DNA from 3 places in the Paenibacillus sp. JJ1683 genome. Region 2 is predicted to be linked to each of the others. Evidence: riboswitches for the same ligand, from Rfam matches in the RefSeq annotation. Region 2 holds a riboswitch; each other region holds the start of a gene.
The links. Region 2 has a riboswitch for glycine ahead of gcvT (glycine cleavage system aminomethyltransferase GcvT). Riboswitches for the same ligand answer to the same signal wherever they lie in the genome.

Region 1: linked by a shared signal. The riboswitch ahead of ACUC6J_RS18930 (alanine/glycine:cation symporter family protein) and the one ahead of gcvT (glycine cleavage system aminomethyltransferase GcvT) in region 2 are both predicted to bind glycine.
Region 3: linked by a shared signal. The riboswitch ahead of sdaAB (L-serine ammonia-lyase, iron-sulfur-dependent subunit beta) and the one ahead of gcvT (glycine cleavage system aminomethyltransferase GcvT) in region 2 are both predicted to bind glycine.

What each region holds. Positions count from the first base shown of each region.
Region 1 covers NZ_CM129820.1:4,422,834-4,430,779, forward strand. The annotation lists gene ACUC6J_RS18920 (LytR/AlgR family response regulator transcription factor) at 484-1,230, shown strand; gene ACUC6J_RS18925 (sensor histidine kinase) at 1,629-2,249, shown strand; gene ACUC6J_RS18930 (alanine/glycine:cation symporter family protein) at 2,375-3,793, opposite strand; glycine riboswitch at 3,952-4,046, opposite strand; glycine riboswitch at 4,058-4,142, opposite strand; gene ACUC6J_RS18935 (glycoside hydrolase family 1 protein) at 4,311-5,768, opposite strand; gene ACUC6J_RS18940 (LacI family DNA-binding transcriptional regulator) at 5,980-6,951, shown strand; gene licT (BglG family transcription antiterminator LicT) at 7,185-7,946, shown strand, end outside.
Region 2 covers NZ_CM129820.1:4,247,388-4,255,333, reverse strand. The annotation lists gene gcvPB (aminomethyl-transferring glycine dehydrogenase subunit GcvPB) at 1-1,125, opposite strand, end outside; gene gcvPA (aminomethyl-transferring glycine dehydrogenase subunit GcvPA) at 1,122-2,477, opposite strand; gene gcvT (glycine cleavage system aminomethyltransferase GcvT) at 2,601-3,701, opposite strand; glycine riboswitch at 3,781-3,877, opposite strand; glycine riboswitch at 3,878-3,977, opposite strand; gene gcvH (glycine cleavage system protein GcvH) at 4,373-4,771, shown strand; gene ACUC6J_RS18145 (PTS mannitol transporter subunit IICB) at 5,198-6,676, shown strand; gene ACUC6J_RS18140 (BglG family transcription antiterminator) at 6,759-7,946, shown strand, end outside.
Region 3 covers NZ_CM129820.1:466,965-474,910, reverse strand. The annotation lists gene ACUC6J_RS02095 (ABC transporter ATP-binding protein) at 1-231, opposite strand, end outside; gene ACUC6J_RS02090 (DUF6359 domain-containing protein) at 564-2,168, opposite strand; glycine riboswitch at 2,383-2,497, shown strand; gene sdaAB (L-serine ammonia-lyase, iron-sulfur-dependent subunit beta) at 2,709-3,398, shown strand; gene sdaAA (L-serine ammonia-lyase, iron-sulfur-dependent, subunit alpha) at 3,388-4,287, shown strand; gene ACUC6J_RS02075 (Ig-like domain-containing protein) at 4,370-6,706, opposite strand; gene ACUC6J_RS02070 (serine hydrolase domain-containing protein) at 6,879-7,946, opposite strand, start outside.

The DNA of each region.
Region 1 (7,946 bases), 180 kb from region 2:
AAAATAAGCTTGTATCCTGAAATGCAAAAAAGTCCATCTCAACAACCAAATATGTCAGCTTCATGTGAGATTAATATTTTTGTTACCTATATTTCTTTAATGGCAAAGTACGTTACTTGTTAATTCTTTGTTTATATGTCCAAAGAAAGTAAAGGATTAGACTGCTTGAGACAGCAACAAAGATTAAAAGTACTAGGAGCGTGCAACCGCTTGTTCCTGCCGTTATCGTGACGCGAACTGAACCAGTAGAGCCTTAACTGAATACTTTTATAAAGGCTGAAAATAAGGTTTCTAAGCAATAAAGAAGAACGTATCCATTCCTCGCCTGGGCTACGTCCTCTCCACAGTATAAGTATGCATTTGAACTTTTACTAACAAAAATTCCATAACCTGATGGTAATTTTTTTCATATGTAAAACATCACTTCGAATAGACTTTTTTTACAATATACTGGATTTATATAACATATTTGAGGTGGTCTATTTGTTTCAAGTTGCTGTTTGTGACGATGATCCCGCAATGCATAAAATTTTACAACACTTTTTCATGTGTATGTCAGTAAGTGAATCCTTAGATTTTAATCTACAATTCTTTTTATCTGGGGAAGATCTAATCAAATCTTACAGTTCACAAGAGCGATACCCCTTTCATATTATCTTGTTAGATATTGAAATGAGGGAATTATCGGGAATTGAAACTGCAAAACTTATTCGCCTTTTTCCTGACCGAGAAGTTCAAATCATATTTCTAACTAACTATCCAGAATACATGCTAGAAAGTTTTGAAGTACAAGCATTTCAATATTTACTTAAACCCCTTACTTATAAACTCTTTGTAGAAAAAATAAATAAACTATGTCATTATATGCGTTCTTCAGTATCCCACTTTCTGTCTGTGAAAAATAAAACTGAGCATCTTGTATTGAGACACTCTGAGATCATAGTCATCTCAAAAGGTGAAAACAATTACATCCATAATGAACTTTGTATTGCAACGGATTCACACAACTATTTTATTTCCGGAACGTTGAAAGCGGTTTATGAACAATTAAAATATCCGTTTGTGTTTATACATAGGTCAATAATTGTGAATTTAGTTCATATACGTAAGTTTTCAGCTACTTCTGTTATTATGTCAAACGAACAAGAATTCCCTGTAGGTCGTTCTCACGCTAAATCACTTCGTGAGGCGTATGCTCGTTTTATAATTTCTCGTTTTCAGGAAGGGTGAGTTTTTTGAATCATTGCGTTTACATTAATGTCACCTCGTTTTCTAATTACTCTTTATTTTTATTTAGCACAACAAAGCAAAGTCATTTTTCCAATCCAATAGTTAACCTTTTTTTACTTTTCGCCTCTTTACACTTCATACTTATTACAGTACTAGTAGTTCATTATTTTAAAAAAGGAAGGAAATACAAGATAGGGATTGTGTATTATTTTGTAATATTAATAGGAACATCGTTTAACTTGCTCATACATTACGGTTTATTTTCTTTTATGAAACATAATTTATTCTTTATAATGTCAATCATCAGTATTCTTGGAATGAACGTGATTATTGTCTTTCTAACGGACAAGTTGATAGAAAAGTCAAACCTCTCATGCTTTTTTCAAAAGCAAATGCTGATGCAAGAAAAACGTTATAAAGAAACAACTCGATCTCTTAGTGATATCAAACGAAGTATTCATGATTTCAAAAAACAGTTAATTTTTGTCCGTGCTTGTTTACAAGAACAGAGGACGGAAGAGGGTGTTAATCACATCAACCAAACTCTAAAAAATATAGACTCACCAAAACTTCATATAACAACAGGACATCTCGTTATTGATGCTTTAGTAAATCATACTTTCAGCATCGCTAATAAAAGTGGGATAGCTTTCTTCCATCAAATCCATATTAACCCGGCAAATATTAGTATTGGAAGTCATGATCTATGTATTGTCTTAGGTAATGTTTTCGATAATGCTATTGAAGCTGTAATGCAGCTTCCTAGAAAGAAAGAGCATTCAATTCATTTGGAAATTTTCACCGATAATATTGCCCTATGGATTTATGTTCGCAATTCAAAAAGTAATTATCTCAATACAGCATTCTCAACCAAAACATACAATCCCCCTTTAAAAAAACATGGGTATGGATTACTTAACATCCAGCAAGTGATAAAGAAATATGGTGGTTATTTAAATACAACTATTACGGATTCGCATTTTCAAATTACGATTATGCTCCCATGTAATAACTCTTAGGTTCGTAAACGTTATGGATTAAGAGATATTCAGAATAAATAAAATGTCGGTAATCACCAGTCTTATAACCTAAAAAAAGGAGTACCCTCAAGCCTGTGATGGCTGAGAATACTCCCTTTTAGTATTTATGAATTTACCGTTTGTCCCTTTTCTTCTACTTGGATAGCCGCCCCTACATTGGCACCAGCAAGAATACCCTTGTTCTTATTAGGATACAAAGAATTCATATAAGTCCGGGTTTCTGCAACAACAATTCCCGACAAGCCGAGCAGTGCAATCAGGTTCGGAAAAGCCATCATGGCGTTAAAAATATCTGCCAGCAGCCAAATCGCATCCAGTTTAATGAACGCGCCCCCGCCAACCAGTACAATGAACAAATAACGATAAGGCTTGATCCACTTAACCCCAAGCAAGTATTCAACACAGCGTTCCCCGTAATAGTTCCAGCCGAGCATGGTGGTGAATGCGAACATAATCAGGATGATGGTGAGCAGCTCTGCTCCCAGCGGAAATGCACTGGAAAAGGCTTGCTGAGTCATCAAGCCTGCATCGGTAGGCCCGCTCCACACCCCGCTAACCAGTAACGTCAACCCGGTCATCACACAAATAACCATCGTATCAATAAACACACCCGTCATGGAAATCAGCCCTTGTTCCGCAGGCCATTTGGTTTTGGCAGCTGCGGCTGCAATCGGTGCGCTCCCCAATCCAGCTTCGTTGGCAAAAATACCTCTGGCTACCCCACTGCGCATGGCCAGCATAATCGTAGCTCCTGCAAATCCGCCGGTTGCCGATGTAGTTGAAAATGCCGAATGAAGCACAAGCGCAATTGCGGCAGGAAGTTGGTCAGCAAATCGAATCAGTACAATGATACAAATTAATACATACAGGCCTGTTTTAAAAGGAACGACCTTCGTCGATACCTTGGCAATGCTTTTGAGTCCACCAATGGTCACAAGACCTGTAAGGACAGCAATTGTCAGCGCCGTTACAATCGGCGGAACGCCAAAACTGTTTTCAGTCGAAGATACAATCGCCTTGACCTGAGGGAATGTTCCAATTCCGAACAACGCTACCAGCATCCCTGAAAAAGCAAACAGCATCGCCAACGGTTTAAAACGGCGTCCCAGGCCTTTTTCAATATAATACATCGGGCCGCCGGAAAATTGTCCATTCCGATCCTTCACCCGGTATTTTACCGCAAGTACACCTTCCGCATATTTCGTCGCCATCCCAAAGAAGGCTGCAACGACCATCCAGAACAAGGCACCCGGCCCGCCCAGCTTAATGGCTGTTGCTACACCGACAATACTTCCTGTACCGACGGTAGCCGCCAATGCCGTACTCAAAGCCGCAAAACTACTCACATCCCCGCTACCTTCATTCGGGGCCTTACCGATGAGCTTGATCGCCAGGGGCAGGCGGAATACCTGCAACATTTTTAGACGTATGGTCAGCCATAACCCCGTTCCCATAACAAGGATGATGAGAGGCGCCCCCCATATCCAACTGCTAATCGTTTCTAACACATGTACCAAATTCATTTCAACCCGCTCCTCCAGCATAGTAGAAAACAAAAAAGAGTCAAATCTGTTGATTCGACTCCTGGAGAGGTTAAAGGCACGAAAAAATACAACCATCTTGTGCAGGATTTCACCTCTAAAAGCTTATAAAAAGCCTAGGGCTATCCCTGTCACAGGTTATTCGCGTCTCTGTCCTTTTGCCTGAGAGTTTAAGCAGATGTGATCTGCGGTGCACCTTCGGCGCCCAATTAAGGGTCTCTCCAGAGTTCTGTCCGTTTACGGTCCCTGCTCGTTGCTGTAAATCAGCCTAAGCACCTGAGAGTTTTGCCCCTTCGGTTGGAACTTTCATTCCATCTCCCGCAAACATCAACCAGACATATGAAATTTTTATTCATTATACAGAAAAATTTCAGCTTATTACAAGTGAAAAATTTGTGAAGCCCTCTGAAAGAATCAATAGAGTGTCTATACAAAAAGCGGGTACAGCAGATTGCATCCTGAGGATTTTCTCTGCTGTACCCGCCAAAACGATATGGAATTACAGTTCTTCACCGTTGGTTGCTATCACATTTTTATACCAGTTAAATGAGTCCTTTTTGGAGCGTTGAAGCGTTCCGTTACCGTCATCATCCAGATCAACGTAAATAAATCCGTAGCGCTTGGACATTTCGGACGTAGACATGCTCACAAGGTCGATAGGTCCCCAACTGGTGTAACCAATCAGATCAACACCGTCAGCAATCGCTTCCTTCATTTGGGCAATATGCTGACGCAAGTAATCAATGCGATACGTGTCATGCACAGAGCCGTCTTCTTCTACCTTATCATACGCACCCAAGCCATTTTCCACGATGAACAGTGGCTTTTGATAGCGATCATAAAACGTATTCAGTGTAACACGCAGGCCGATCGGATCGATCTGCCATCCCCAGTCGGAAGACTGCAGATACGGATTTTTCACACCGCCTATCAGGTTCCCTGCTGCCTTTTCGCCTTCTGGCCCTGCCGATACGGTCAAGGTCATATAGTAACTAAATGAGATAAAATCGACCGTGTTATTTTTCAAAATTTCGGCATCGCCGGGTTCTGTCTGGATCACAATATTATTTTCTTCAAAATAGCGGTTCATATAGTTGGGATATTCCCCACGAGCATGCACATCCGTAAAGAACAGGTTCATTTGATTTTCATGCTGTGCTTTCAGGATATCTTCTGGGTTACACGTATGTGGGTAGCTTTCAATGCGGGCCAGCATACAGCCGATCTGAGCGCCCGGAATGATCTCATGTCCCCGTTTGGTCGCCAATGCACTTGCTACAAATTGATGGTGCAATGCTTGATATATCGCTTGTTGCTTGTTTTCTACACGGTCAATAACCACACCGCCGCCTGTAAACGGGCTCATAGTCATGACATTAATTTCGTTAAAGGTCAGCCAGTATTTTACTTTATCCTTATAGCGTGTAAATACCGTTTCGGCATATTTTACGTAATGATCCACGACTTCGCGTCCCAACCAGCCATTATACTTCTGTGTCAGACCTAGCGGTGTTTCATAATGCGACAGTGTTACCAAAGGCTCAATACCATACTTGCGCAGCTCATCGAATACATTGTCGTAGAATTGCAATCCTGCTTCATTCGGCTCGGCATCATATCCATTCGGGAAAATCCGCGACCAGTGGATGGACATCCGAAATACTTTAAAGCCCATTTCTGCAAACAAGGCAATATCTTCTTTGTAGTGGTGGTAAAAGTCCACACCTTCACGCTTTGGAAAACGGGCGTTTACCTTCCCTGCCAAGATGTCCTCCAGTCGTTCGGACGAAATTTCTATAGCATGATCGTTCTTACGTTCTGATTTAGGTACATAGGCTATCATGTCTGCGCTGGACAGACCTTTTCCATCTACGTCAAAAGCACCTTCCAATTGGTTGGCTGCAGTTGCCCCGCCCCAGAGGAAGTTTTTCGGAAATCCTTTTAGCGTCTTCGTCATGGTATGAAAACCTCTTTCCTTAATTTAATGTTTTCACTTTAGTCAATAACCCGTCAGGTGCTGCAATACGAATCCATAACTAACGGTAACCGTTCTTCTTTGAAATGCATCGACAGATGCTTTAAAATAGACGTAATGCCCTCATAAAGCATCCTAATTGTTGTAACGCGTTTCATGTCAAGTATTTTTTTCTCAGGTGAGGAGAAGCATCATGTCGAATCTTGATCAAATTGCAAAACTGGCGGGCTTTTCCAAAGCTACGGTATCCAGAGTGTTAAATCAGTCCCCCCATGTAAGCCAAGAAACCAGAGCTAAAATTTTAAAAATAATGCAGGAATTGGATTATGTTCCTAATCGGAATGCGATCTCTCTATCCAAGGGTCAGACGCTTCAGATTGGTATCATCACTTCAACTATCAATGAAATTGTGCTGGCATTTCTGGACAGCTTTGTGGAAATCGCAGGCCAATATGAATTCCAAACCATTATTTATACTTCGGGAGAAGACAAAAAGAAAGAGCTTCAAGCTTTCGAGGATTTAAAAAGAAAAAGAGTTGATGCGCTGGTCATCATTTCCTGCGTGAATGACACTGATTTTTTGAGTACCTATTGTAAATATGGACCGATCGTGGCATGGCAACGTATGGAGCATACCGATATTCGCTCCGTCGCTATGGATCAATATGAAGGATACATGTTAGCATTAAAACATTTGATACAAAAAGGCTATACACGTATAGCCAATGCTTTTGGTCGTCCGAGTAGCATCAATACTCACAGCAGACAACAAGCCTATGAGCAGATCATGAGTGAACACAATCTGCCGATGCTGCCACACTGGAACTATTCTTCTATTTATAACATTCGTGATGGCGAACAGGTCGTGCGCAATTTGTTACAGCATCGGGAGGAATTTCCGGAGGCTATCTTGTGTGCTAACGATTATGTAGCAGTGGGCATTCTCTGCGAAGCGCGCAGACAATTGCTGAGGGTACCGGAAGACTTGGCGATTGTTGGGTTTGATAACACGGAGCTGGCGCACACCATGGGCATTACAACGGTTCAAAATCCTATTATGGCTCAGGCGGAAAATGCTTTTTTCATGCTTTCCCCTCAGCTGATTGGACGCCAAATGGAGCTTCATTCGCTAGAATACAGTCTCATTGAGCGTACGACCACTTAAGGGCACAATTGACTTGCAAATTAGGCAAATGGGCCTTGATATGAAATATTTTTTGTCGAAAGAGAATAAAATATGTTGAAATCGCTTTTTTTTGTGCTACAATAGCACTATATCGAAGGATTGTGACCGGTGATGCGGGCAATGCCTGAGTTCAATTGAGTGCTATTGCTAACAATAGTGTTGAATTGTGCTTGGGCATTTTTTATTGGTAAAGGATGGGAGGGGGAACTTCAATGATTATTGAGAAGGTGCTCAATAACAACGTCCTGTTGACTAAAAACGATAAAGGCAAAGAGGTCATCGTCATGGGAAGAGGTATTTCCTTCAAAAAGGTGGCTGGCGACCAAGTCGATGATCATAAAATAGATAAGATTTTCATGTTAAATGAAAACGAGTTCACGGCCAGACTAACTGAGCTGCTAAACGATATTCCTGTGTCTCATCTGGAGGTCGTGAATGAAATCGTGACCCATGCAGCCGAAGTGCTGGATACGGAGTTAAGTGATAACATTTATTTAACATTGACCGACCATATTCATTTTGCCATACAGCGGGAAGAAAAAGGATTGGCACTCAAAAACGCGATGCTGTATGAAATTAAACGCTTTTACAAAAAAGAATTTGCAGTTGGGCTGGATGCTCTACAAAAAATTGAAAATACGCTCGGTGTAAAATTGGGCGAAGACGAAGCGGGATTTATTGCACTGCATATGGTGAATGCACGGATTGATGGTAACGAGATGAAGGCTACACTGAAAATGACCGAGATTGTCCAACACATATTGAATATTATTACGTATCATTACGGGATTGTGCTGGATGAGTCTTCTTTTAGCTATTCGAGATTTTTGACCCATTTGCAATATTTTGCAATGCGAGTGATTCGCAAAGAGGTTATTCACAGTGGTGAAGAATTTTTGTACAACCAGGTAAAGCAAACATATACCGAGGCTTTTGCTTGTGCCCAAAAAATTAATGAGTATCTGGAAAAAACA
Region 2 (7,946 bases):
CATGTAGTTGGCATTAAGTACAGCGCATTCGGACACTCGCTTCAAGCCATCAGGACCGTAGCTGCGAATATAGGCATAGGCACGGACGAGAATGCCGAAGTTACCGTAAAAGGCTTTGACCCGTCCAATAGAATCTCCCTGCTCCCGATCCCAGCGGTACACACCCTGCGGATCACGTACGACAAACGGCTTGGGCAAATAGGGAATCAGCCGCTGCTTTACGCCCACGGGTCCAGCGCCGGGGCCGCCTCCACCGTGCGGGGTACTCATCGTTTTGTGCAAATTGAGATGCACCACATCGAAGCCCATGTCCCCGGGGCGGGTAATCCCCATGATGGCGTTGGAGTTTGCCCCGTCATAGTAGAGCAGACCACCTGCGTCATGCACAATCGCGGCAATGTCAGTAATTTGCTTCTCGAACAAGCCCAGCGTGTTCGGATTGGTCAGCATGAGCGCAGCGGTGTCGTTGCCTACGGCTTGGCGGAGCGCGTCCAGATCCACCAGCCCCTCAGGGGTGGAGGGGAGGGTAATTGTTTCGAAGCCCGCGACGGTTGCACTGGCGGGGTTCGTACCGTGCGAGGAATCCGGCACGAGCACCTTGGTACGTCGCTCACCACGTGCCTCGTGGTACGAGCGAATCATCATCAGCCCGGTCCATTCGCCATGGGCGCCAGCAGCGGGCTGGAGCGTGACGGCATCCATGCCGGTCAACGCAGCCAGATCGTTTTGGAGCGTATGCAGCAGCTCCATAGCCCCCTGGATGCTATTCTCCGGCTGATATGGATGAATTTTAGCGAAGCCTGCGTAACGGGCGACATCCTCATTCACTTTTGGATTGTATTTCATCGTACACGAGCCAAGCGGATAAAACCCGTTGTCGACGCCGAAGTTGCGCTGGGACAGGGCGGTATAATGGCGAATAACATCTACTTCGTATACCTCGGGTAATGCCGCAGGTTCGCTGCGCAGCGCATAATCCGGCAAAAGCTCTGCCACCGGGCGACGAGGAACGTCGCACTCGGGAAGGGAATAAGCGATGCGACCCGGACGGCTCAATTCAAAAATGAGCGCTTGATCGTGTTCTTTCAACAGCTCTTGTTTCTGGTCCGGTCCGGTGTGTGTCATAGCAATCCCTCCAAGGTGTGTACAAATTGGTCGATCTCTTCTTTGGTTCTTTGCTCCGTCACGGCAATCAGCATGTGACCCGCAAGTTCCGGATAGTCCCGGCCCAAATCATAGCCTGCGATAAATCCAGCAGCTAGCAGATTGTCCTGAAGTTGGCTCACATCCGTACCTTCAGGCAGCCTAAGGGCAAACTCGTTAAAGGTCGGTGCGTGAAATGAGGCAGTTACGCCTTTCAAGCTCAGCAATTGTTCTAACGCATAGCGGCTTTTATGCAAATTCAGCTCGGCTACTTCCTGGATGCCCTGTCTCCCCATGACGGACAAGTACACAGATGCAGATAATGCAAGCAACGCTTGATTGGAGCAAATGTTAGACGTGGCCTTTTCGCGGCGGATATGCTGTTCCCGCGCTTGCAAGGTCAGCACGAAGCCGCGTTTGCCGTTACGGTCTGTGGTTTGGCCTACGATACGCCCAGGGATACGGCGCATATGCGCCTGGGAGACGGCAAAGTAACCGCAGGTCGGACCGCCGAGGGAGGACGAGATCCCAAGTGGCTGCGCGTCCCCTACAACAATATCCGCGCCCTGCTTACCGGGCGCCTCCAGCAAGCCAAGTGCCAATGGGTTGGCACTGACGACCATTAGCCCCTTGTGTGCATGGATCAGGTCAGCCATCGGCTTCAGATTTTCCACGGCTCCAAAAAAGTTGGGGCTTTGGATCAAGACAGCCGCCGTCTGTTCCGATACGGCCGCGGCAAGCGCATCGACATCCGTTACGCCGTCCGAACAGCCGATCTCCACGATGTCCAAGTCCAATCCGCGCGCATAGGCTGCCAATACCTGGCGTGCCTCTGGATGGACAGACCTTGATACAATAAGCTGTTTACGGCGCGTGGCTGCGGCGGCCAGTGAGCCCGCTTCCGCCAGAGCTGTCGCTCCATCGTACATACTGGCATTCGCTACTGCCATGCCTGTCAATTCGCAAATATATGACTGGAATTCAAAAATAGCTTGCAGCTCGCCCTGGCTTACTTCTGGCTGATAGGGGGTGTAGGCTGTGTAAAATTCGGAACGTGAGGTGATGTGCTGAATGACGGACGGAATATGATGATCATAAATACCTGCACCAAGAAAGCTGGCATGTGTATCTGTATTGGCATTGTGCCCGGCCAGCTCGGCCATGTGGCGAGTTAGGGCTCTTTCGTCGAGCCGAGAGGAAAGAGGGAGTTCCCCTTGGTATCGAATTGCCTCTGGAATGTCACTGAATAGATCATCAATGGATGATACGCCCACCACACGCAGCATTTCGGTTTGATCTTGTTCGGTCATGGGGAGATAGCGATGCTGCTTCATAAGTTCTGGCTCCTTTCGAAAAGCAAAATTTAGATAGTAAATTAGCTAATACATAATCGTAGTTGGAAAATCCAGAATTTCGTATCTGACATGATCGCTTTTTTAGAGTGAAGAGGATTAAGATCAGCGTGACCGTTTATAAAAGGGGGCTGGGACCACTTCCGCACGCAGGCGTTTACCTCGAATTTCGACCTCTAACGGTGTAGATAGGGTGCTAAAACGACTGTCCACCAAGGCTAGCCCCAAATTACGCTTCAAGGTGGGCGATTGAGTCCCCGTTGTGACCTCACCAATGTGTTGGCCTTCCGCGAAGACTGGATAATGAGCGCGCGGGATACCGCGGTCAATCATTTCCAGCCCGATCAACTTGCGAGGAATTCCTTGTTCTTTCTGGTGTTGCAGTGCTTCTCTGCCGATAAAATCTCCTTTATTCAGCTTGACGAAGAAACCTAAACCAGCCTCAAGCGGTGAAATGGTGGCAGATAACTCCTGTCCGTACAGCGGCAGCCGTGCCTCAAACCGCAGTGTATCGCGAGCACCAAGCCCAGCGGGAATTAGCCCATACGATTCACCGCAACGAAGCAAACCATTCCACACGGCGGGTGCTTCCTCAGCAGGTATATAAAATTCAAAACCGTCTTCCCCGGTATATCCGGTTCGGGAGACGAGTGCTTTTGCTCCGAACAATTGCACGTTCTCATGGAATCGGAAAGATGCCAGATTCGTAATATCTGCATCTGTCACGGCTGCGGCAATATGTGCTGCTTCCGGTCCTTGTAATGCCAGCAATGCGATCGCATCAGACACATTCTCCAGATGAACCGATGCAGGTACGTGGCGCATGAGCCAATCCCAATCTTTGTCGATGTTGGAGGCATTCACAACGAGCATGTAGCGCTCTGGTCCTTTGCAGTATACAAGCAAGTCATCCACTACGCCTCCATCGGGGTAACACAGGAGTGAATATTGTGCCTGGCCCGGTTCCAACTGGCTGACATCATTCGTGGTTACCCATTGCAAAAAAGCCTCGGCTTCTTTGCCCTCAACCAAAAACTCGCCCATGTGCGAGACATCGAATAAACCCGCGCATTGCCGGACGGCCTCATGCTCTTTTTGGATGCCGCTAAACTGAACGGGAAGCTCCCACCCGCCAAAGTCAATACAACGAACCCCGGGCTGCGTCCCGTAAGACGAAAATAATGGTGTTCTTCGCAAATTAGACATTTTTTCACTCCTATCCAGTGTAATCGGCTAAACAAAAAAGACAGGCTGAAAGAAACGTATAGACGGCAGTCCATACTCTTCTTTCAGCTCTGTCCTTGATACCAGAAAGTTACCCCGGTGTGAACCAGGTTTCCCCTTGGGTGATCCGCTCTAATCGCGAATGCTCTCCAGAGATGCGTCCGGCAGAGGTCCTTTTGCCTGAGAGATTCACCTGCAATGCAAGTTTACTCCTTCGGCGCTACCTTTTGGATCAACGGTAGGTTACCCAGTTTTGCAGGTAACAACTTGATCCGAGTTCGCGTGCACAACTGTCTCAGATACGACAACAGCTATGCGAATCTTTTGGGTAGTCTCTCCCTCCGCGTTCATCCGCGTTTGCAGTTGTCGGGGTATTTCCAAAAGCATTTGCTATAACCCATTAATACGCAAATTCATTCAAAATGTCAATAAAAATGTCATATAAAACAATCCAAAAAACATTTAATGTATAAATAAGGATATGTAAGCGTTTGTTACAAGTTATCATTTTTTAATATTCTATGCTATATGAGATAACATGAAGTATTTTTGTTAGTATTATTGACATGAGTGTTCATGTTGTCATAATCTTAACCTGTCTAATACAGGTGATTAAAAGCATTTTATTCATGTGGAAGTGAGGCGAAAGCAGGATGAGTGAAGTGAAACGGGAACTTTGGTATACAGACGAACATGAGTGGGTTCAGCGCACAGCAGACGGGACGTTGAGGATCGGCATTACAGACTTTGCACAGCATCAACTGGGTGATATTGTTTTTGTGGAATTACCTGGGGCGGGAGCAACGATTGAACAGGGGGCAGAGATTGGTACAATTGAATCGGTGAAGACCGTATCCGACCTTTTTGCTCCGGTGGCGGGAACCGTATTGAAAGTAAATGAAGCTCTGGAAAGCACACCTGAGCTGGTGAATGAATCTCCCTATGAAAAGGGTTGGATGATTGAAGTAGAGATGGGCAATGATGTCGAGGAAGCTCTGAGCAAGCTGCTGTCTGCGGATCAGTACGAGCAGTTGATTTCGGATGAACAATAATGAGCAATATAAGATGGAATATTAGCGCTTTATTCTAAATTTTTATATGGATATTGAATTGAATAAAAGCATCGTTAGTCCGCTCGTTTTGTGTATAAAATAGTCGCTATGATCTGACATGGCGGCTATTTTTTTGTTGTCTCTTAGAAGACGTAATTACGTCGATTTATTAGATTTAGAGGTGAGCTCCTCTACATAAGGTGCAGATTTACAGCACTGTTTTTTCGACTAATTTCTATTGTTATCGGTCATATTAAGAAGAATTATGCAGGTATAATACGTTGTCCGTTATTTTAAATTTAAATCTTGTCATCAACGTTCATGACGAAAGTACGTTTTCATTTCGTTGATGAAGATAGCGCTGTCATTTAGTATGAATTTTAAGAAAAGGTAGTGATGCTATTTACTCACAAGGAGGATATGAATATGAGCACAGTGGACACAAAGTCCAGTTCAAACGGTGGCGCTCGTGTCGCCGTACAGCGTTTTGGCCGTTTTCTCAGCGGTATGGTAATGCCCAATATGGGAGCCTTTATCGCATGGGGATTAATCACGGCCCTTTTTATTCCGACCGGGTGGTTCCCAAACGAGGGTTTTGCACAACTGGTTGATCCGATGAAAAATTATTTGCTGCCGCTGTTGATTGGTTATACAGGAGGCACGATGATTCACGGACAGCGCGGAGGTGTGATCGGTGCCATTATGACGATGGGTGTCATTGTGGGGGCCGATATCCCGATGTTCCTGGGCGCAATGGTAGCTGGCCCGCTGGCTGCATGGATCTTGAAGAAGTTCGATAAGGCCATTGAAGGCAAAGTCAAATCAGGTTTTGAAATGCTGGTCAATAATTTCTCGGCCGGGATTATCGGTGCCATTCTAGCACTGCTCGCTCATGTGGGGATTGGCCCGGTCGTTCAAACCATCAGCCAAGTATTGTCGGCAGGGGTACAGTTTCTCGTAAATGCAGGGCTCTTGCCGCTTGTCAACCTCATTATTGAGCCCGGAAAAGTATTATTTCTCAACAACGCACTGAATCACGGAGTATTGAGTCCGATTGCGTTGGAGGAAGCTGCAAGAACAGGAAAATCCGTTTTGTTCATGCTTGAATCCAATCCTGGGCCGGGGCTCGGCATTTTGCTGGCCTATTGCCTGTTCGGTAAAGGCTCTGCGAAGTCGTCTGCTCCTGGTGCAGTTATCATTCATTTTTTCGGCGGGATTCATGAAATTTATTTCCCTTACATTTTGATGAAGCCGATTCTAATTCTCGCTGCTATAGCAGGGGGCGTTGTGGGAACCTTCTGTTTCATGTTGACAGGTGCCGGACTGGTTGCTGCTCCTTCACCAGGCAGTATCATTGCTTATTTCCTGATGACACCAAAAGGCGGATATTTGCCGATGCTGAGCGGTGTGATCGCTGCTGCAGTCGTATCCTTTGCTGTTGCCGCAGTATTGCTCAAGACAGGTAAGCAAAAGGAAGAGGGGCTGGAGGAAGCTGCATCCCGCCTGAAAGATATGAAAAATCAAAGCAAGGGTGCAAGTGCTAACGCCACTGTAATGGAAGATAACCACGCATCTGATCGTGCTGCTGAGATTGCCGCAGATCGAATGCTCAAGGATAAATCCGAAGTGAACAAAATTGTCTTTTCCTGTGATGCAGGTATGGGTTCAAGTGCCATGGGAGCTTCAATTTTACGCAAAAAAATGAAACAGGCGGGCGTGGGCGTTACGGTAACGAATACGGCAATCAGTGAAATTCCACAGGATGCGGACATTGTCATTACGCAAAAAACATTAACAGACCGGGCTAAAACGGTAGCCCCGAATGCTGAGCACATTTCCATTGACAATTTTCTGAAAAGCCCTGAATACGAAGCGCTGGTTGACCGTCTGAAATCCGACTCTTAATCCCTATAAAGTCAGCCGTCTGTGTACAGTTTGTATTTCCTGCTAAAAGGGAATAGAGCTTGGGAAGGAACGGTATGCGCTTATGAATATTACGAAACGACAATCTGACATCGTGGAGTATCTTTTGGAGCAGCCCCATGAGGTTACAGCCGGGGAAATTGCCGAGAAGATTAATGTCAGCACAAGGACGGTCCATCGGGAACTTGGCGCAGTCGAGTGCTGGTTGGCGGCTCATGAGGTAAAGCTGGAGAAAAAATCAGGGATCGGTATCTATGTGGATGCCGACCCGAATCAGCTTGCAAGTCTACGGGAGCAGTTGCTGCAAACGAAGTCAGACGATTACTCGGCTGAGGAGAGAAAGATTGTAGTGCTGTGCATGCTGCTGGATACACAGGAGCCGATCAAGTTACTGGCGCTGGCATCGGATTTGAAAGTCACAGTAACTACGGTCAGTCATGATCTGGACGAATTACGAGGCTGGATTGCAGATCGAGGGCTCGTGCTAGTGCGCAGACGGGGATACGGTGTCGAGATTACAGGACGGGAGATAGACAAAAGACGGGCGATTTCTGAGCTGGCTCTCGAATATTTGGATGAATCGGCTCTGTTTTCCGGTCGTGAGGAGCTTCGTCCGGTGACACGTGTCACTGAAAAGTTGCTGGAGATGATTGGCAGGGAGAACTTGCTAACCGTGGAGAACGCCCTCTGGCAGCCTCATGATCAATGGCTGAAAAACATGGTGGAAAGCAAATATATGGAGTTGCTGATTCAAATTTGCGTGTCACTGGCACGTCTACGACTCGGGTACGTTGTAGATCATCGTGCCTCCCTCCCGTATTCGAAGACAGATTCGGAGGAGAATATCATGCTGCGCACAGCTATGGTAGAACGCATATGCGCAGAGTTGTCGGCGGCGCTGGCTATTGACTTTCCAGACCAGGAACGAAGTTATTTCAGGTTGCTGTTCCGTGATGCTGAGGATCATTCCACCCGGTTGCTGCCACTGGATGATCTTGTACTGCTGGAGTTGGTTCATGAGTTGATTCGTCGTGTGGAGACAGAGACAGGCACACCACTTGCAGAGGACCGCGTTTTGCGTGAAGGACTGATAGCCCATATGGCTCCGGTACTCAAACGTTTGAGGGAAGGAAAGTCCATCCGCAACCCTCTCCTTCAGCAAATCCGCAAGGATTACGGCAGCTTGTTCGACTCGGTCAAAAAGGCTGCGGCGGATATGACAGAAATGGAAGTACCAGATGAAGAGATCGGA
Region 3 (7,946 bases), 2.0 Mb from region 2:
ATCCGTGCCTTTAAAAAGAACCTTTCCTTCGACACGTGTCCGCTCCATGTCATGCAATTGTGGGATGGAAAGCGCCAGCGCGCTTTTGCCACAACCGGATTCTCCGACTACAGCCAGCACTTCATTGGGGTTGACCGTCAGATCCAGATGATCGACTGCCGGGTGGTATTGATCGTTGATACGAAAAGATACGGATAATCCTTTAATCTCCAACACAGGCTCGATATTCAATGCGCGCGTTTCCTCCATTCTCCATGGTCTTGTCCTGCTTATTCTCACCATGTTTGATGTTAAAACCTTCCACAAACATTACGCACCGTTTTTGTCGGAATAATTTGAATACATCCTATCACCAGTATATGGATATATCAATTAAGATTATGCTATCAACATCATTTAAAAAATCAATGATCCAGCCGTAGCGCGACCTTCCTGGCACAAAATGTAATAAAATAACCAACCACAGGTTAATTTTCATCACAAAAAAGCCGTTTGATCCCCTACAGAGGACCAAACGGCTAACTAGCATCCAACCACTCACACTGAATTATTTTTTGCGTTTATTACGAAGCCGCTCCATAGGAGCCCGGCTTGAACGTTCTTGGATCGTACCATTTGTAGCCTGCTGCTGGAGCAGACCAAGGCTCCGGTTGCGGTTCTGTGGAAGCCGCAGGCTCTTCAAACGGCAGCAGCTTCGTCGGTTGATCCAGCGTTAAGCCTGCCACATCGGATAATTTCGTGTAGTCCTGCTTCCACGCAAGCCATTGAACCGTTTGCACTAGGAAGGTGGCATCGTCTACTTCCTTAAAACCATCATATGTCTTTTTCGACTGTCCGTTTTCCTCACGCGCATATTTCGGAGTAGCATCTTCTACAGGGGAAGAATCACCGATAAATGCTGCCTTGCCTTGACCCACCTTGGAGATCGCAGCATAAGGACCTTCCGCACGGCCTCCGCCGTTATAGACTCCTTGGTCTACTGCATTGCCCCATTTTTTTGTACCTGTCGGGATATAGGCAATTCCTTTGGCTTTGGTAGGATCAATAATAGCCAGCGTAGATCCCGCATGCATGGCAATCGAGCGTACACCCTTGGTAATGCCGAAGGATTGATCTGCGGCTACGATGTCCGTAGCATTTACATCGCCAAGCGCATTGTAACGGAAACGAACACCAAAGTTGGTCGCCAGCCAATCGGAGCTTGTTAATCCTTGCATCGCCGGCGATGCAGCTTCTTCTGCAGTCATGCCTTTGGCCGGATTAGTATAGGCTCCACGACGGTAGCCATTCATAACCTCGGAGGAATCCCAACGGTTTTTGTTACGGTCGGCATTATAATGGTCGGAGATGAAGAACACACTTCCCCCGTTATTCACATATTGCAGCAGGGCAGCCTGCTCGGATGCCTTAAAGGCCACATTCGCTTCACCGATGATGAACACATCATATTGGCGCAGCTTATCATAGGTTATGGCCTGTTCTCCATAAGTAAAAGGAATAGGGCGGTTCAATTGATCCACAGTAAAGCCTACATTACGTAATCCATTGGCAAAGTCGGAGAAGGCGCCTTCAATGACCCAATCTGCTGCACCAGCCGTCTGTGCGTGCGTATTATCGAACAGCACCTTTTTGCCTTTTCCATCCGGCAGTGTAGTACCGGGTTGACCCGGGTTGCCAGGTTCAGGTTCGCCAGGTTCACCTGGTTCCCCCGGCTCGCTTCCACTCACCAGTTCCACAGCGCTTGGACTTTTTACTCCACCAAAATTATTGTAGGCACCAAGCGTACCTGTCACGCGAATTTTGCTGCCGACCAGTTCAGGATAACCTGTTAACCCAAATTGCCCTCTGTACGCAGATGTCAGCTGCACATCCAATAGATTAGACGTGCTACGTTCATTGGCCTGGTCGGCAATCAGTACGTTAAAATCATTCGCAAACGGAGCAGAAAAATTAGCTGTTTTCGATCCGGTAGCATGTCCGACGATGTAGCCTTCCACCGTCACTGTACCTCCACTGCCTTGGCGCTGAAGTGCTTCGTCTACTGTCAATGCTCCCTCTGCCTTGACCTGACCGAATGGAACGAGGATCCCAATCAACAGCGATACGATCGCTGCTAGATGCAGCACCCCTTTCAAGCGTGAACCTGTGAACCGCAAGCCTTTTACCATACGTCAATATCCCTCCTATAATTCCATAAATGTACTTGTCCTCTATCAGATTAGCTGTCAATCTTCTAATTCCTTCCTGATTTCATCCATAATTATGTAAATTTTAATCTTTTTTATCGGAAACTCGCCTGTTTATGTAAAAATTGAAACCTGCGATTGACACCGAGCACGGCATACATTACGCTAAGAAAGATATGTAGAACGGTATACGCGAATGAAGATGACGGGAGAGTCTGTCCAGGGGCTTACACGCTGGCGGCACCGAAGGAGCAAGACGTCAGCACCCGGCTGGCGGATAATCTCTCAGGTCCATGTATCGTCATCTGACGCAACTCTGGAGAGAGCGCAAGCCACCCAAGGGGTAAGGCGGTAAGGACACCGCACGAAACTCTCAGGTAACGAGGACAGAGATAAGGGAAACTCCCTTATCCTGTCCTTTTTTGCGCTCACATTGTACGTCAGCATTAGGAACCGTCATAGCTGCGCACAAACGCGGAAATACCATATACTATGGTACTAGAACATACAGGGGGCCACACCATGCGTTTCAAAGATGTATTTTCCATTATCGGTCCGGCCATGACCGGACCTTCCAGTTCACACACTGCAGGCGCGGTGCGGCTTGCACGCGTTGCCCGTCACTGGCTCGGGATGCAGCCGGACCGTGCCCGCATGACACTGTACGGCTCCTTCGCCGACACCTACAAAGGACACGGTACAGACCTAGCACTCATCGCAGGCCTGCTCAATTACGATACAGACGACCACCGAATTCCAGATGCCGAGCAATGGGCGGAGCAGGCTGGAATGGCCGTGGAGTTTGCCGTCAGCGGACTACCCGCGCCCCATCCAAATACCGTCCGTTTTGAACTGTGGAAGGGTGAGGATCAGCGCACACTGCTGGGCTCCTCCATCGGCGGCGGCAGCATCCATGTCCAGCAGCTCAACGAATTCCGAGTCAACCTGACCGGGGAGCTGGCTACGTTGGTGCTTCTTCACTCGGATAAGCCCGGCACATTAGGTGCGGTGACTTCAGCACTCGGCGCTGCCGACATTAACATTGCCTATATGCATGTGGATCGCAAAGGCCGAGATGGTGAAGCACTTACCGCCATCGAAACGGACAGTCCTCCTACGGCTGAACTGATCGCAAAACTACGATCCTTACCACATATGTACGAAATTAAAATGATTAATTTGAAAAAAGGAGCTGAATCTGATGCGATTTAGCCATCTGCATGAAATCAGCGCCATATGCGCGGAGGAATCCACCACGATTGGCCGCCTGATGATTCAAGAGCAGGTACAAGAGACGAATACAACGGAAGAAGAAATCTTCCGCCAAATGTCTGATTATTATGAAGTCATGAAGGAGGCCGTTCATCGTGGTCAGACACAAGACACCGTATCCCGCAGTGGATTAACAGGCGGCGACGGCAAGCGTCTGGCCGAGTATCTGCGGACAGGGGAAACCTGCTCCGGCGACGCCTCCGCACTCGCCATGGCTTATGCGCTCTCCGTGTCGGAGGTTAATGCGTCCATGGGGCGTATTGTGGCTACGCCCACTGCTGGCTCTTGTGGAGTCATCCCCGGTGTGTTCATTAGTGCGCAGGAGCGGTTCGGCTGGGATGATGAGCATATGGTGCACGGCTTGTTCGCAGCCGGAGCCATTGGCTACGTCATCGCCAATAATTCCTTCATTTCCGGCGCGGAGGGAGGCTGTCAGGCTGAGATTGGCTCAGCCATCGGGATGGCCGCTGGCGCGATGGTCGAGCTACGCGGCGGCACACCTGAGCAGGCCGTTCACGCCGTAGGCCTAGCGCTCAAGAACACGCTCGGTCTAATTTGCGACCCCGTCGCCGGACTCGTCGAGATTCCATGCATCGTGCGCAACGGACTGGGAGCCGTGACCGCACTTGCCGCAGCGGATATGGCTTTGGCAGGCGTGCGCAGCGCCATCCCGTCTGACGAAGTCATTGACGTAATGCTTGAAGTCGGCAGCGCAATGCCATCAAAGCACCGCGAGACCGCCAAAGGCGGCTTGGCCCAGACACCCACTGGCAAGCGTTTGACCGAATCACTGACACGCAACACACGGGCCAAGAAGCATAAGTCGTAGCTTCTAAGCTTTAAAAAATAAAAGAGCAAGCATGTCGTCTCTAGACGTATGCTTGCTCTTTTTCTTTTCAGTCGATTACAGATTACTGAACGGTCACCTGTACCTTCGTCATTTTACCTGCATATTTCACGGTAATTACAGCTTTGCCCTTGCCCTGTGCTTTAATGTTACCGTCTTTGACCGTCGCAACAATAATTCTGGATGAGGACCAGACAGCCGGCTTGGAAACATCTTTTTCCGACTCATCCTTATACGTGGCTGTAGCTGTAACCTTAGCCAACTGCCCTGCCTTCAAAGTCAAGGCGACTTCGTCCGTTTGTAAGTATTTAAGCGTATCAACATCAACAGGCACGCTGATCACTTTCCCACCGAACTTCGCCTGAATGTTAGCTTTACCGTAGCTGACCGCGGTAACCTGACCCTTTTTGACGGTGGCTACCTTATAATTGGAGGTTTTCCATTCAGCTTGAGTTGTAACATCCTTTTCTTTACCATCACTGGATTTAACCACAATCGCAATCGTTTTTTGATCCCCGGATTTCAGTGATAATGCAATGGCATCCGCTTCAATCTTTTGCGCTACGTCTACTTCTACCGTAAATGTAATGGTTTGCTTGCCATATGAAGCAGTGATCGTTGCCTTACCGCTAGCATTCGCTTTGATCAAACCCTCGCTAACTTCAACTACTTTTACATTGCTAGTAGTCCAAGTGGCGTCCTTGGTTACGTCTGTTTTTGTACCGCCACTCTTAACGCCTGTTACTTTCAGTTGCTTCGTTTCCTGAGCGCCGAGTGCAATTACGCGCGAGTCTGTTTCCAGACGATCTACAAGGCCCACTTGTACGTTTATCGTCAGTTTTTTGCCGTTATAGGTCGCTGTAATAACCGCTTTACCGGCTGCTTTACCCGTAATCGTTCCTTTGGACACAGAAGCAATATCTTCCGCGCTTGAAGCCCACTCCGCATCCTGTGTTACGTCTTCCTTGCGCCCATCCGCATAAGTAGCCGTCAGAGTCGCAGTATAATCCTCATTAATATCAATCGTCGCCGTTTTGGAGGACAAAGACAGATCACCAGGTACATTTACAGATACCGTAGCTGTGGCTGTTTTGCCGCCATAAGAAGCTGTGATCGTAGCCTCACCTGTTTTATAACCTGTGACTTCCCCCGCGCTGACAAAAGCGATATCTTCATTGCTGGACTTCCACTCTGCCTTACTTGTGATATCTTCTTCCGTACCTGTCACGTACGTTGCAGTCAGCTTGAGCTTCTTGGATTCCTTGGCGTTCAAGCTCAGCTTGTCCTCGCTCAAATCCAGAAATCTAGAGGTTTCGACATCTGTCTTGATCGAAACTGTCTTATCTCCATACTTAGCAGTCACTGTAGCTGAACCCGCTCCAATGGCCATAATGGTTCCTTTATTCACTGTTGCAATTTTTTCATCGCTTGATGTCCAAGTAGCTTTATCTGTGATATCTGTTACCGTTCCATCCGGGTACACAGCAGATACCTGTATTTTTTTTGATCCATCCAAACGGAGAAAAATGTTGGTTTCGCTGGCTTTCAGCTTATTCGTCTGATCCACATCCACCGCAATCGTAGCGGACATCGTGCCATATTTACCTATAATTGTCGCCTTCCCTGTGCTATAGCCGGTAATAGTGCCTTTCAGAACATCTGCCACGGCTGTATTGCTGGAGCTCCACTCGGCAGACTCTGTAACATCCTGAGTCGATCCATCTGGGAACATGGCTGTCAATTTAACCTTCTCCGTATCTTTCAACAAAAGAGAAACCTCTGATGTACTGGCATCCAGCCGTTTAACCTGCTCCACCTGTACAGCAATCGTTACGTTCTGTTGTCCATAAACAGCCTTAATATTAGCTGAACCTGCTCCCTGAGCAGTAACTAATCCGTTGACTACAGTCGCTACCTTCTGATTATCCGAAGTCCAGGCCGCATCACCTGAAACCTGAGCTGTTGTATTATCACTGTAAGTCGCTGTCAGATCAATCTGTCCTGTACCGCTTGAACGCAAGTTCAGGCTTTGTACATTGGATGTCAGCGCCTTAACCTTTTTCGTTACATGTACCTGAACTGACTGTACCTTCTCCTTATAGGTCGCAATCACAGTGGCTTCCCCTTCAGCTTTGGCTGAAACTGTACCATTATACACTGTAGCAATAGATGTATTATCACTTTTCCAATCTGTGCTGACGGTTACATTCGAGGTTGTCCCATCGCTATAAACAGCCGTTGCCGTCAACGCAGCTGTATCCCCCTGTTGCAAAGTTACCTCGTTAGACGAAAGGACGATCTTGGAAAGCACTGCTTCTGCTGCAGATGCAAACCCTGCATATGATGTAAAACTTGAAATCAGGATGACCAACGCCAGAAAACCGGACCATCTATTCTTCAAAATCTAATTCCCTCCCATTTCAAAGCTAAAAATTAAGGATTTCGTAAAATCCCTACACCTACGTTTTATGTCGTCATATGGAAAAGAATAGTTTAGACTTTAAAGAAAATTTGGTCCTTATTAACTAGAATCGGTATTACCAAAGATCAAATCGTTAAATATACCCTCACTTTTACAAGCAGCTATAAGCTGCTGCACGAATTCTCAAATGGTGGTACTCTTCCATATTGGGATCGAGCTGATGCATATAAACGACAGAGAACTTTTCGCTCGGATCTATAGAAACCCAAGTGCCTGCCATTCCCGTCCAGCCAAATTCTCCAATCGAGCTGTTTGCATGCCCAGCTGCTTTATCCATTAACGTACGCACGCCCAGTCCATAGCCATAACCTGTATGGTATGAATTGGTGAAATCCGTTAGTTGGGCTGTACTCAGATGATTTGAGCGCATTAAATCAATGGTTTTTCTCCCCAATAGCTCCACACCGTTTATCGTGCCGCCATTTGACATCATTTGTGAAAAGGTGAGGTAATCCTTGACTGTCGAATATAAACCTGCGCCCCCACCTTCATATATAGCATCTGGCTGATGATATTCATCCAGGAAACCTTCAATTTTTTTAAGTTTTCCGGCGTCTGTCCGTTGATACATGGAGGCCATCCGCGATTCAATATCTCCACAATAACGGTAACCTGTGTTGTTCATTCCAAGTGGATCAAAAATTTCATCCTTCAAAAATTGTCCTACCGATTTACCCGAAATGACTTCAATAAGACCTGCAACAAGATCGTGTCCATACCCGTATAACCAACGTGTTCCCGGTTCAAATGCGAGTGGAACTTTAGAAAGCGCTTTAATTTCTGTACGCAGGTCATATTTTCCTTGCTTTTCCTTTAAAGCTGTAATGACCTTGTGCATAGCTTTTCCTGTTTCTGAAAACTCGGAAGCATAAGGAAGCCCCGCACTCATATTGAATATATGCTTAATTAAAATAGGGTTATCCGCCTTATCCATGTAGGTGTACCCGTTAGGAGCAGTTTTGAATACATACGAATCACGATACTCAGGTAAATATTCATACAAAGGCTCATTCAATAAAAATTGTCCGCGTTCGTACAGCATAAGGGCAGCTGCGCATACAACAACCTTTGTCATGGAAAACAGGCGATACACGGTATCTTCAGTAATCGGTTTCCTAGTTTCCACATCAGCATATCCATGATAACCTTCATACAACAC